Regions from separate parts of the Alsobacter sp. SYSU BS001988 genome, predicted to be linked through region 2. Evidence: predicted binding sites of a transcription regulator. Region 2 holds the regulator's gene; the other holds the start of a gene.
What was found. The regulator LexA, encoded in region 2, represses DNA repair genes until DNA is damaged. The targets are predictions, from matches to a motif close to TGTTCNNNNTGTGTTCNG.
Positions count from the first base shown of each region.

Region 1: the regulator LexA is predicted to act here: its motif matches at 3,487-3,504, upstream of ACYVO7_RS01665 (DNA recombination protein RmuC).

Region 1 is NZ_JBTAMK010000001.1:383,761-389,539, reverse strand. It holds gene ACYVO7_RS01680 (DNA polymerase III subunit gamma/tau) at 1-1,294, shown strand, start outside; gene ACYVO7_RS01675 (YbaB/EbfC family nucleoid-associated protein) at 1,320-1,640, shown strand; gene recR (recombination mediator RecR) at 1,644-2,246, shown strand; gene ACYVO7_RS01665 (DNA recombination protein RmuC) at 2,254-3,453, opposite strand; gene def (peptide deformylase) at 3,565-4,077, shown strand; gene fmt (methionyl-tRNA formyltransferase) at 4,122-5,051, shown strand; gene truA (tRNA pseudouridine(38-40) synthase TruA) at 5,051-5,779, shown strand, end outside.
Region 2 is NZ_JBTAMK010000006.1:102,103-107,881, forward strand. It holds gene ACYVO7_RS13705 (ComEC/Rec2 family competence protein) at 1-2,102, shown strand, start outside; gene lexA (transcriptional repressor LexA) at 2,129-2,827, opposite strand; gene ACYVO7_RS13715 (molybdopterin molybdotransferase MoeA) at 3,054-4,274, opposite strand; gene moaC (cyclic pyranopterin monophosphate synthase MoaC) at 4,306-4,803, opposite strand; gene trpC (indole-3-glycerol phosphate synthase TrpC) at 4,800-5,615, opposite strand; gene trpD (anthranilate phosphoribosyltransferase) at 5,621-5,779, opposite strand, start outside.

The DNA.
Region 1 (5,779 bases), on a different contig from region 2:
CGAGATCCGCAAGGTGCCGGTCACGATCCTGTCGCGCTGCCAGCGCTTCGACCTCAGGCGCGTGGACGCCTCCCTGCTGGTCCAGCATCTCGACCGCATCTGCGCCCAGGAGGGCGTCACGATCGACGCCGAGGCGCTCGCCATGCTGGCGCGGGCGGCCGAGGGCTCGGTCCGCGATTCGCTGTCGCTGCTCGACCAGGCGATCGCCCACGGCGCCGGCCGCATCGACGCCGAGACGGTCCGCACCATGCTGGGCCTCGCCGATCGCGGCCGGGTCATCGACCTGTTCGAGGCGGTGATGAAGGGCGACGTCGCCGCCGCCCTGGCGGAGCTGCGCGACCAGTATGATTCCGGCGCGGACCCGGCCGTGATCCTGGGCGACCTCGCCGAATTCGTGCATTTCGTCACCCGGCTGAAGATCGTGCCGGAGGCGGCGCGCGAATCCAGCGTCACCGAGGTCGAGCGGGTCCGGGGCCAGGCCGCCGCGGCGCTTCCCATGCGCGTGCTGTCGCGCGCCTGGCAGATGCTCCTCAAGGGCGTCGCCGAGGTGAAGGATTCGCCCAAGCCCATCGCCTCCGCCGAAATGGCGCTGGTGCGGCTGGCCTATGCGGCCGACCTGCCCACCCCCGACGAAGCCCTCCGGGCGCTGCGCGACGCGCCCGCCGCGTCGCCGGGCGGCGCCCCGTCCGCCCCCGGCCCCGGGGGCGGCGCGAGGGCCTCGGCGCCGGACGGCGGCGGCCGGGCCTCCGCCCTCAGCGTGGCGACCCGGTCCGAACCGCGTCCGTCCGCGTCGCCCGCGCCGGCGCGCAGCCCCGCCCCGACGGCGGCGATCCGGATCAACAGGTTCGAGGACCTGGTGGCGCTCGCGGCCGAGAAGCGCGACATCACCATGAAGCTCGCGTTGGAGAACGACGTCAGGCTGGTGCGCTTCGAGGACGGGGCGCTGGAGTTCGCCCCGACCGACACCGCCTCGCCTCAGCTCGGCAGCGAGCTGTCGAAGCGGCTGGCGGACTGGACCGGCCGGCGCTGGATCGTGGCGCTCTCCTCCGAGCCGGGCCAGCCGACCCTGCGCGAAAAGACCGCGGCCGAGGAGCGCGACCGCCTGACCAACGTCCAGGCCCATCCGCTCGTGCGCTCGGTGCTGGACGCCTTCCCGGGCGCCAAGATCGTCGATATCCGCGATTCCCAGCCGGAGCCGTCCGAGGACGCCGAAGCGGCGGTCGAAGCCGCCCTCACGCAGGGCGGGATCGATCCGGCCGGCCTCGGCCTCGACGGCTTCGACGACGACCTCTGACCCTCTCAGCGATCAGGAGCCTCACATGAAGGACATCATGGGCATGATGAAAAAGGTCCAGGAGATGCAGTCCAAGATGACTGCGCTCCAGGACGAACTCGAAGCGCTCGAGGTCGAGGGCGCGGCCGGCGGCGGCATGGTCAAGGCGACGATGACCGCCAAGGGGCAGGTCAAGTCCGTCTCGATCGACGACAGCCTGCTGAATGCGGACGAGAAGGACATTCTCGAGGACCTCATCATCGCGGCCATGAACGACGCCCGCGGAAAGGCCGACCGGGCCGCGCAGGAGAAGATGTCGTCGATCACCGCCGGCCTGCCCATCCCGCCCGGCATGAAGCTCTTCTGATCCATGGCGTCGACCAGCGGTCCGGAGATCGAGCGGCTGATCCAGCTCCTGGCGCGCCTGCCAGGGCTCGGCCCGCGGTCCGCCCGGCGGGCCGCGCTGCACCTGATCAAGAAGCGCGAGCAGCTGCTCGCCCCGCTGGCGGACGCCATCCGGGTCGCCAACGAGCGCGTCGTGGTGTGCTCGACCTGCGGCAATGTCGACACGTCCGACCCCTGCACGCTGTGCCGCGACCCGCGCCGCGACGACACGGTGCTGGTCCTGGTGGAGGACGTTGCCGACCTGTGGGCGCTGGAGCGCGCGCAGGTGATCAATGGCCGCTATCACGTGCTGGGCGGCACGCTCTCGGCGCTGGACGGCGTCGGCCCGAAGGACCTCAACCTCGACAGGCTCGTGGCGCGCGTCGCCGAGGGCGGGGTCCAGGAGGTGATCCTGGCCCTGAACGCCACCGTGGACGGGCAGACCACCGCCCATTACGTCACCGACCTGCTGTCGCATCTGCCCGTCAAGGTGAGCCGGCTGGCCCACGGCGTTCCAGTGGGCGGCGAGCTGGACTATCTCGACGAGGGCACGCTGGCGGCCGCCTTCCGGCAGCGCACGGCGCTCTGACGCCGCCTCACTCGGCCCCGTAGCTCCGCCCGAGGGGGTTCGGCAGGCTCTCGGCCGGCGGCCCCGCCTCGACCTTCGCGCCCGGCGCCTCGAACTCCATCGCCTCGATCCGCTCGCCCCGCTTCAGGACCTTGTCGGCAGAGGTGACGATCATGCCGACATCTTCGGTCGCCTGCCTGAAATGCCCGTCGAGCTTCAGCGTCCGCTCCCGCAGGCGCTTGACGTCCTCGATCAGCTTGCCGACTTCCGCCTGGATCTGGTGCGCCTGCTCGCGCATGCGCGCGTCCCGCACGATGGCCTGCATGACCTGGATCGCCATCGCGAGGAGCGAGGGCGACACGATCAGCACCCTCGCCCGGTGGGCGCGCTGCACGAGGTCCTCGAAATGCTCCTGCAGGTCCGCGAAGAGCGATTCAGCCGGCACGAACAGCACCGCGATGTCCTGCGTCTCGCCGGGGATGAGGTATTTGTCGGCGATGTCCTTCACATGCGCGCCGACATCGGCGCGCACCCGCTGCATGGCGCTGCGCCGCGCCTCGTCCCCCTGCGCCTCGCGGAAGGCCGTGAAGCCCTCGAGCGGGAACTTGGCGTCGACGACGAGCGGCCGGTCGTCGCCGGGCAGCCGGATGACGCAATCGGGCCGGCGGCCGGAGGAGAGCAGGGCCTGGAACTCAAAGGCCGCCGGCGGCAGCGCGTCCCTGACGATCGCCTCCATGCGGCCCTGGCCGAAGGCGCCGCGCGTCTGCTTGTTGGACAGGATGTCCTTCAGCGACAGCACCTCGCCGGTGAGGTCGGTCAGGCGCTTCTGCGCGGCGTCGATCACGGCGAGCCGCTCGTTCAGCTTGCTCAGGTTCTCGCTGGTCTGCCGCGACGTCGCGTTCAGCCCGTCTCCGACCCGGTTCTGCAGGCTGTCCAGCCGCTCGGCGATCAGCCGCACGAGGTCGGCCTGCCGGTTGCCGAAGACCTCGCCGATGGTCTGCATCCGGCCGGTCATCTCGGACTGGATCTGGGTGAGCGCCGCCAGCTTTTCGTCCAGCTCGCGCTGGCGCTCGATCGCGCCGGCCGCCTCGAGGCTGCGCTCGCGGGAGGCGCGGCCCGCCGACAAGGCGAGCCAGAACAGGCCCAGCACCGCGGCGCCCAAGAGGGCGAGCACGGCTTCGCCCCAGGTGACGGCGTGCCCGCCGACGATCAGGATGACGCGATCCATGCGAGGCACAGTACCGCGATTCGCCCCAGAAGCGAGAACGAAAACGGAACGGTTTGATTTTGGCCGCCCGAGTGTTTATCTCGGGCACGTTTTCAAAGAGCGGCGCCCTTCATGTCTGTCCGACCGATCCTGATCATCCCCGACTCCAAGCTGCGGCTCGTCTCGGCGCCCGTCGCCAAGCCCGCGCGCGAGCTCGCGCCGCTGATCGACGACATGTTCGAGACCATGTACGACGCCCCGGGCATCGGGCTGGCGGCGATCCAGATCGGCGTCCCTGAGCGGGTGATCACGGTCGACCTCGCCCGCGAGGGCGAGGACAAGCAGCCGCTCGCCCTCATCAACCCGCAGGTGCTGTGGACCTCCGAGGAGCGCTCCGTCTACGAGGAGGGCTGCCTGTCGATCCCCGACTTCTACGAGGAGGTCGAGCGTCCCGCCAAGGTGCGGGTGCGGTTCACCGACCGGGGCGGAGCCGAGTGCGAGATCGAGGCCGACGGCCTGCTCGCCACCTGCATCCAGCATGAGATCGACCATCTCGAAGGCAGGCTCTTCATCGATCACATCTCCAAACTGAAGCGCGACCGGGTGATGAAGAAGTTCGCCAAGCAGGCCCGGCGCGAAGCCTGAGCCGTTCCCGCCGCGCCAGCGGCCGACCTGAACACGGGTGACAGATGCTGCGCGTCGTCTTCATGGGCACGCCCGATTTCGCCGTGCCGACCCTGTCGGAGATCGTCGGGCAGGGCCACGAGGTCGTCGCCGCCTATACGCGCGCCCCGGCGGCCGCGGGCCGCGGCATGGCGCTGAAGCCCTCGCCGGCGCAGGCCGCCGCGGAGCGGTTCGGGATCCCGGTCTTCACGCCTGCGACCCTGAAGGGCGAGGAGGCCGCGGAGACCTTCCGCTCCCTGCAGGCCGATGTGGCGGTCGTGGTCGCCTACGGGATGATCCTGCCGGAGGCCATCCTGGCCGTCCCGCCGCTCGGCTGCCTCAACCTGCATGCGTCCCTCCTGCCGCGCTGGCGCGGCGCGGCTCCGATTCAGCGCGCCGTGATGGCCGGCGACAGGGAGACCGGCGTGGCCGTGATGCGCATGGAGAAGGGGCTGGATACGGGGCCGGTCGGCATGGTCGAGCGCCTCGCCATCGGCCCGGACGCGACGGCGGGCGAGATCCACGACCGCCTGGCGCAGCTCGGGGCGGACCTGGTGGTCCGCGCCCTGGCGGCCCTGTCGCGCGGCGCCCTCGCCTTCACGCCGCAGCCCGAGGATGGCGTGACCTATGCGGCCAAGATCCAGAACGAGGATTCGCGGATCGATTGGGCCCGCCCCGCCCAGGCGGTGCACGACCAGGTGCGCGGCCTCTCGCCCTTTCCGGGCGCCTACTCGCTGGTCGACCTCGGCCGCGGGCCGGAGCGCCTGAAGATCCTGAAGACCCGCCTGGCGGAGGGCTCCGGGCCGGCCGGGGAGGCCCTCGACGACGGCCTGACGGTCGCCTGCGGGCAGGGCGCCGTGCAGGTGCTGCAGGTCCAGAGGGCGGGGTCGCGCGCCATGAGCGCGGCGGAGTTCCTGCGCGGCGTGCCCGTCCGGGCCGGGGCGAGGTTCGGCTGATGCCCCGCTACAAGCTCGTCATCGAGTATGACGGGACGCCTTTCGTGGGCTGGCAGTTCCAGGCCGTCGGACGCTCGGTGCAGCAATGCATCGAGGACGCCATCGGCCGGTTCACGGGCGAGACGGTGCGGATCCAGGGCGCGGGCCGGACGGACGCGGGCGTGCACGCCACGCACCAGGTCGCGCATGTCGACCTCGCGCGCGACTGGCCGACCGATACGGTGCGCGACGCCGTCAACGCGCATCTGCGCCCACACCCCATCGCCATCCTGTCGGCCGAGCGCGTGGACGACGGCTTCAACGCCCGCATGTCGGCGCGCGGCCGCCACTATCTCTATCGCATCCTGAACCGCCGGCCGCCCCTGGCGCTCGACGCCGACCGGGCCTGGCACGTGAAATGGCCGCTCGACGCGGAGCGCATGCACGACGCCGCCCAGGCGCTCGTGGGCATGCACGACTTCACGACCTTCCGCTCCTCAGACTGCCAGGCCGCCAGCCCGGTGAAGACGCTGTCGCGCCTCGACGTGGAGCGGGTCGGGCAGGAGATCCGCGTCTACGCGTCGGCGCGCTCCTTCCTGCATCACCAGGTGCGCTCCATGGTGGGGTCATTGCAGTATGTGGCGGCCGGGCGCTGGTCCAAGGCGGACCTGACCGCGGCGCTGGAGGCGCGCGACCGTTCGCGATGCGGACCCATGGCGCCCTCATGCGGGCTCTACCTGACCGGCGTC
Region 2 (5,779 bases):
CGCCGGCGCCGCCGGACGGCCCCTGGGATCGGCGCCTGTTCGCCGCCGTCGACCGGGCGCGCAACGCCATGACGGAGCGGATCGCGACCGCCATCGGCGGGGCGGCGGGCGGCGTCGCGGCGGCGCTGGTCACCGGCAAGCGCGGGCTCATCCCCGAGGAGGTGAACGACCATCTGCGGGCGGCCGGCATCTACCATGTCGTCTCGATCTCCGGCCTCCATCTCGTGCTGGCGGCCGGGATGGTGTTCTGGCTGGTGCGGGCCGGGCTGGCCCTCTGGCCCGCCGTCGCGCTGCGGCGGCCGATCAAGAAGTGGGCCGCCGCCTGCGCGATGGTCGCCGGAGCCGGCTACACGGTGTTCGCCGGCGGCGACGTGGCGACGGTCCGCTCCCTGGTCATGACCCTCGTGCTGCTCGGCGCGATGCTGGTCGACCGGCCGGCGCTGTCGATGCGCAACCTCGCTTTGGCGGCGCTTCTGATCCTGGCGATCGAGCCGGAGTCCATCCTGGCGCCGGGGTTCCAGATGTCCTTCGCCGCCGTGGCGGCGCTGGTCGCGGTGTTCGAGCGGCCCGGACATGGCGGCGCCGACCCGGAGGCGGGCAGCTTCACGAGCCTGGGCCTGCCGCAGGCGAGCCCCAAGGCGCCCCCGAGCGGCTGGATCGGGCGCGCCGTCGCGGGCGCGAAGCACCACCTCGTCGGGACCATGCTGTCGACTCTCGTGGCCGAGGCGGCGACCGGCGCCTACGGCCTCTACCACTTCCAGCGCTTCACGCCCTTCGGGCTTTTCGGCAACGCCATGACCCTGCCGCTGGTCTCGCTGATCGTGATGCCGGCCGCCCTGCTGGGCGCGATCGCCTATCCGTTCGGCCTGGACGGGCCGATCTGGCGGATCATGGGGCTGGGCGTGGAGGGCATGCTCCGCATCTCCGCGCGCATCCATGGCTGGTCGGGATCGACCCAGGCGGTGACGGCCTTCGGAGCCGGGGCGGTGCTGCTGCTCACGGCCGCGCTCCTGTGGCTGACGCTCTGGCGGACCGCGCTGCGGTGGCTGGGCGTGCCGCTCGGCCTTGCGGGCGTGCTTCTGGCGGCTCAGTCCCGCGCGCCCGACGTGGTCATGGCGCGGGACGGGCGCGCTTTGGCCGTGCGCGGGCCCGAGGGCCGGATGGTGATCGTCGGCCGGCAGGCCGGATCCTTCGTGACCGAGCAGTGGCTCAGGGCCGATGGCGACGTCCGCGGCGTCGGCGACCCCAGCCTCGGCGCCGGCGCGTCCTGCGATCCGCTCGGCTGCGTGGTCAAAATGGCGGACGGCGAGGCCCTGTCGCAGGTGCTCTCGGCGGCGGCCTTCGCGGAGGACTGCGGCCGCGCCGCCGTCATCGTCACCCCGCTCGCCGCGCCCGCCTGGTGCGACCGTCCGCTGGTGCTCGACCGGACGCGCCTCGCCGCGCTGGGCGCCGTGGCGCTGGTCCGCGAGGGAGAGGGTTTCCGCATCGAGAGCGAGCGCAGCCCTCAGCGGGACCGGCCTTGGATCCCGCGGCCCGCGGCGCCGCGCGAGCCCAGCGCCAAGGCGCTGGAGGCCGCGGCCGCCGCCCGCGCCCGCGCCGCGCAGGGCGGGACGCCCTCCCATGGCGAGGAAGACGACGAAGCGGCGGTCAGCGCGCCGATGGCTCCTGCTCCCGCACCGCCGGCCCCGAGGGCTCCGGCCGGCGCTCCCGCCCAGCCCGTCCGCAGCCCGCCGGCCGCCGCGCCTGCGGCTGAGGATGGGGGCGCGCAGACGCAGGAGGCGCGCCCGGCCGTGTCGCCGCCTTCGCGCAAAAAGAAAAAGAAGAGCAAGGCCACGAGCGCGCCGTCAGCGCTGGCGCCGGCGGAGCCGCGATCCGCTATTGGCGACGCCGAGCCTGCTGACGCCGCGCAGGCTGACGTCACGCCAGCGCAGGCCAAACCCAGCCAAGGTCCGCAGATCCCGTCGCCCAGAGCCAGGACGACTCGTGCGGCCCGCACCGCGCCGCCCGATCCGCGGACGGAACCGGCGGCGCCTGTCCAGCCGGCCCTGAGCCCCGAGGATGACGCCGATCCCGACCCCGATCCCCTCGACGGGAGAAGGTGACCGGCGCGACGCGTCCGAACCGAGGCTCAGTATTTGCGCAGCAGGCTCACCAGCTTGCCCTGGATGCGCACCCGGTCGGGACCGAGAACGCGGGTTTCGAAGGCCGGGTTGGCGGCTTCGAGCGCGATCGAGGAGCCGCGGCGGCGAAGCCGCTTCAGCGTCGCCTCCTCATCGTCGATCAGGGCGACGATGATGTCGCCATTGTCGGCGTTGTCCTGCTTGCGCAGCACAACGGTGTCGCCGTCGAGGATGCCCGCCTCGATCATCGAATCGCCGCGGACCTCGAGGGCGTAGTGCTCGCCGGAGGAGAGCATGTCCGGCGGCAGGCTGATCGTGTGGCTGCGCGACTGGATGGCCGAGATCGGCGTGCCCGCCGCGATCCTGCCCATCACCGGGATGGACACGTTCTGGTTAGCCTCTTCGCCCAGGACCTTGGGGCGGAGCTTGCCGAGATTGCCCTCGATGACGTTCGGGCTGAAGCGGCCCCGGGGCGCCTGACCCGGCACGGACTGCTCGGGCATCCGCACCACCTCGATGGCGCGCGCCCGGTTGGGCAGCCGGCGGATGAAGCCGCGCTCCTCCAGCGCCATGATGAGGCGGTGGATGCCCGACTTCGATTTCAGGTCCAACGCCTCCTTCATCTCGTCGAAAGAGGGCGGCACGCCGTCCTCGCGCAGGCGATCGTGGATGAAGCGCAGGAGTTCGTGCTGCTTTCGCGTCAACATCGCGCAAGGATCTCCGCTGTCCGACGGCGGCCGGGACCACCCGGCGACTCGTCAAAACAAATCACGAACAAACCATACATGTTCAGCCTGTGTTCCGCAATCGTCCCCCGCGATTCCGTCATGGAGGTCAGGCCGCCGCCCGCGCGGGGCGCGTCGCAGCGTCAGGCCGGCGGGCTTGGAAGCGGTCGGCCCGATGCCGCTGGCGTCGGCCGTCGGGCGCGCCTGCTCAGAGCCTCACGATGCGGCAGGGGTCCCCGGCCTTGCCGGGAGGGGCGTGGGGCTTGCGCACCAGGAGGCAGTCGGCTTGCGCCAGCACCCGCAGCATCGATGAATCCTGGCGCCCGAAGGGCGTGGCGCGGAGCTCGCCGCCGGGTCCGCGCTCCAGCGTCGCGCGCAGGTAGTCCTGGCGCGAGTCGTTGGCCGCGACGTCGGCGCCGAGCGTCGCCGTCTCGGTGACGTCGGCCCCGGCTTTCGGGTCGCCCTGGAGCGCGCGGATCAGTGGAGCGAGGAAGAGCCGGCCGCACACGATGGACGAGACCGGGTTGCCCGGCAGGCCCAGGATGGCCATGCCCTGCATGCGGCCGAAGATCAGGGGCTTTCCGGGCCGCATGGCGATGCGCCAGAAGCCCAGCGTCATGCCGCGCCGGGTCAGTGCGGACTGCACGAGGTCGTGGTCGCCCACCGAGGCGCCGCCGAGGGTCACCAGCACGTCCGCTTTCGCCGCCATCGCGGCCTCGATGGCCTCTTCCAGCGCCTGGAAGCTGTCGCCCGCGATGCCGAGATCGACAGGCGTTCCTCCGGCCCGGCGGACCATGCCGGCGATCGCATAGGTGTTGGAGGCGACGATCTGGTCCGGCCTCGCGGCCTCGCCCGGCCTGACGAGCTCGTCGCCCGTGGCCAGCACCGCGACGGTCGGGCGGCGCCGCACGCTCACCATGGGATGGCCCATGGCGGCGGCGAGCGCGACGCTGCGCGGGGTCAGCCGCAGGCCCTCGGCGAGCAGGGCGTCGCCCGTCGCGAAGTCCAACCCGGCCGGCCGGATGAAGCGGCCAGGCGACGGCGCCTCCATCACGGTGACGGCGCCGTCCGACGCGCGTGCGTTCTCCTGGATCAGGATGGCGTCCGCGCCGTCGGGAATGGGCGCGCCGGTGAAGATCCGCACCGCCTCGCCGGGCGCGACGGTGCCGCCGAAGGCCCGGCCCGCCGGCGCCTCGCCGACGACCCGCAACCGCGCTCCCGCCGCGGCGTCCGCGGCCCGCACCGCGTAGCCGTCCATCGCGGAGGCTGCGAAGGGCGGCTGGGTCCGCAACGCCGCGAGCGGCGCCGCCAAGGTCCGGTCCAGCGCGTCCGCGACGGGGACGTCCTCGGCCGGCAGCACCGGGCGGGCCGCATCCAGCACCCGCGTAAGGGCTTCGTCGACGGAGAGGAGCGGCTCGGATGCGGTCATGGTCAATCCTTCCGGGCCTTGCGCGGGGCGGTCATGACGAGCGGGCAGGGGCCTCTTCGGCCCGCCAGGAGCCGGATTTTCCGCCGTCCTTCCGGAGCAGGCGCACCGCCTCGATCCGCATGCCGCGATCGGCCGCCTTCACCATGTCGTAGACGGTGAGGCAGGCCACCGAGACCGCCGTCAGCGCCTCCATCTCCACGCCGGTCTGGCCGGACACCTTGACGACAGCGGTCACGCGGACGCCTGGCAAAGCCTCGTCGAGAACGAGGTCGACGGCGACCTTCGACACCATCAGGGGATGGCAGAGGGGGATCAGCTCATGCGTCTTCTTGGCCGCCATGATGCCCGCCACGCGGGCGACGCCGAGCACGTCGCCCTTCTTGGCGTCGCCGGCGCGGATCAGGGCCAGCGTTTCGGGCAGCATCACCACCGCGCCCTCGGCCACGGCGGTGCGCGAGGTCACGTCCTTCTCCGACACGTCCACCATGGCGGCGGCGCCGCTGGCGTCGATATGGGTGAGCCCGCTCACGCCGCCCCCGCCTTGGCGGCGTCGCCGAACAGCAGTTCCCGGGTGGCCGCGGCGACGTCCGGCCGCCGCATCAGGCTCTCGCCCACCAGGAACGTGTCGATCCGCGAGCGGGATAGCCGCAGGATGTCGTCGTGGGTGAAGACGCCGCTCTCGCCGACGATGATGCGGTCCGCCGGGATCAGGCCCGCCAGCTCCTCGGAGACGGAGAGGCTCACCTCGAAGGTGCGCAGGTTGCGGTTGTTGACGCCGACCAGGCGGGTGTCGAGGCGCAGCGCCCGGTCCAGTTCGGGGGCGTCGTGAACCTCGACCAGCACGTCCATGCCGCAATCGCGCGCCGTCGCGGCGAGGTCGCGGGCCTCGGCGTCGGTCACGGACGCCATGATGACGAGGATGCAGTCGGCGCCCCAGGCCCGGGCCTCGTAGACCTGGTAAGGCTCGAACAGGAAGTCCTTGCGCAGCGCCGGCAGCCCCGAGGCGTCGCGCGCCGCGGCGAGATAGTCGGCCCGGCCCTGGAACGAGGGCTCGTCCGTGAGCACCGACAGGCAACTCGCGCCGCCCTCCGCATAGGCGCGGGCCAGGGAGGCGGGGTCGAAGTCGGCGCGGATGAGCCCCTTGGAGGGGCTCGCCTTCTTGATCTCGGCGATCAGCGCCGGCCGGCCCTGCGCCAGATGGGCCTCGATGGCCTGCACGAAGCCGCGGGGAGGGGCGGCGGCGCGCGCCCGGCGCTCCATCTCGGCCGGAGGCGCAATGTCCTTGGCGGCCGCGATCTCGCGGCGCTTGTAGGCTTCGATCCTGGCGAGGATGTCGGACACCGGGCTCACCCGTTCGAGGCTGAGACGAGGCGGTCGAGCACCGAGCGCACCGCGCCGCTGTCGATCGCCTGCTGGGCCATGGACGCGCCGTCGCGCAGCGTCGCGGCCTTTCCGGCCACCACGAGCCCGGCCGCGGCGTTCAGCACGGCGATGTCGCGATAGGG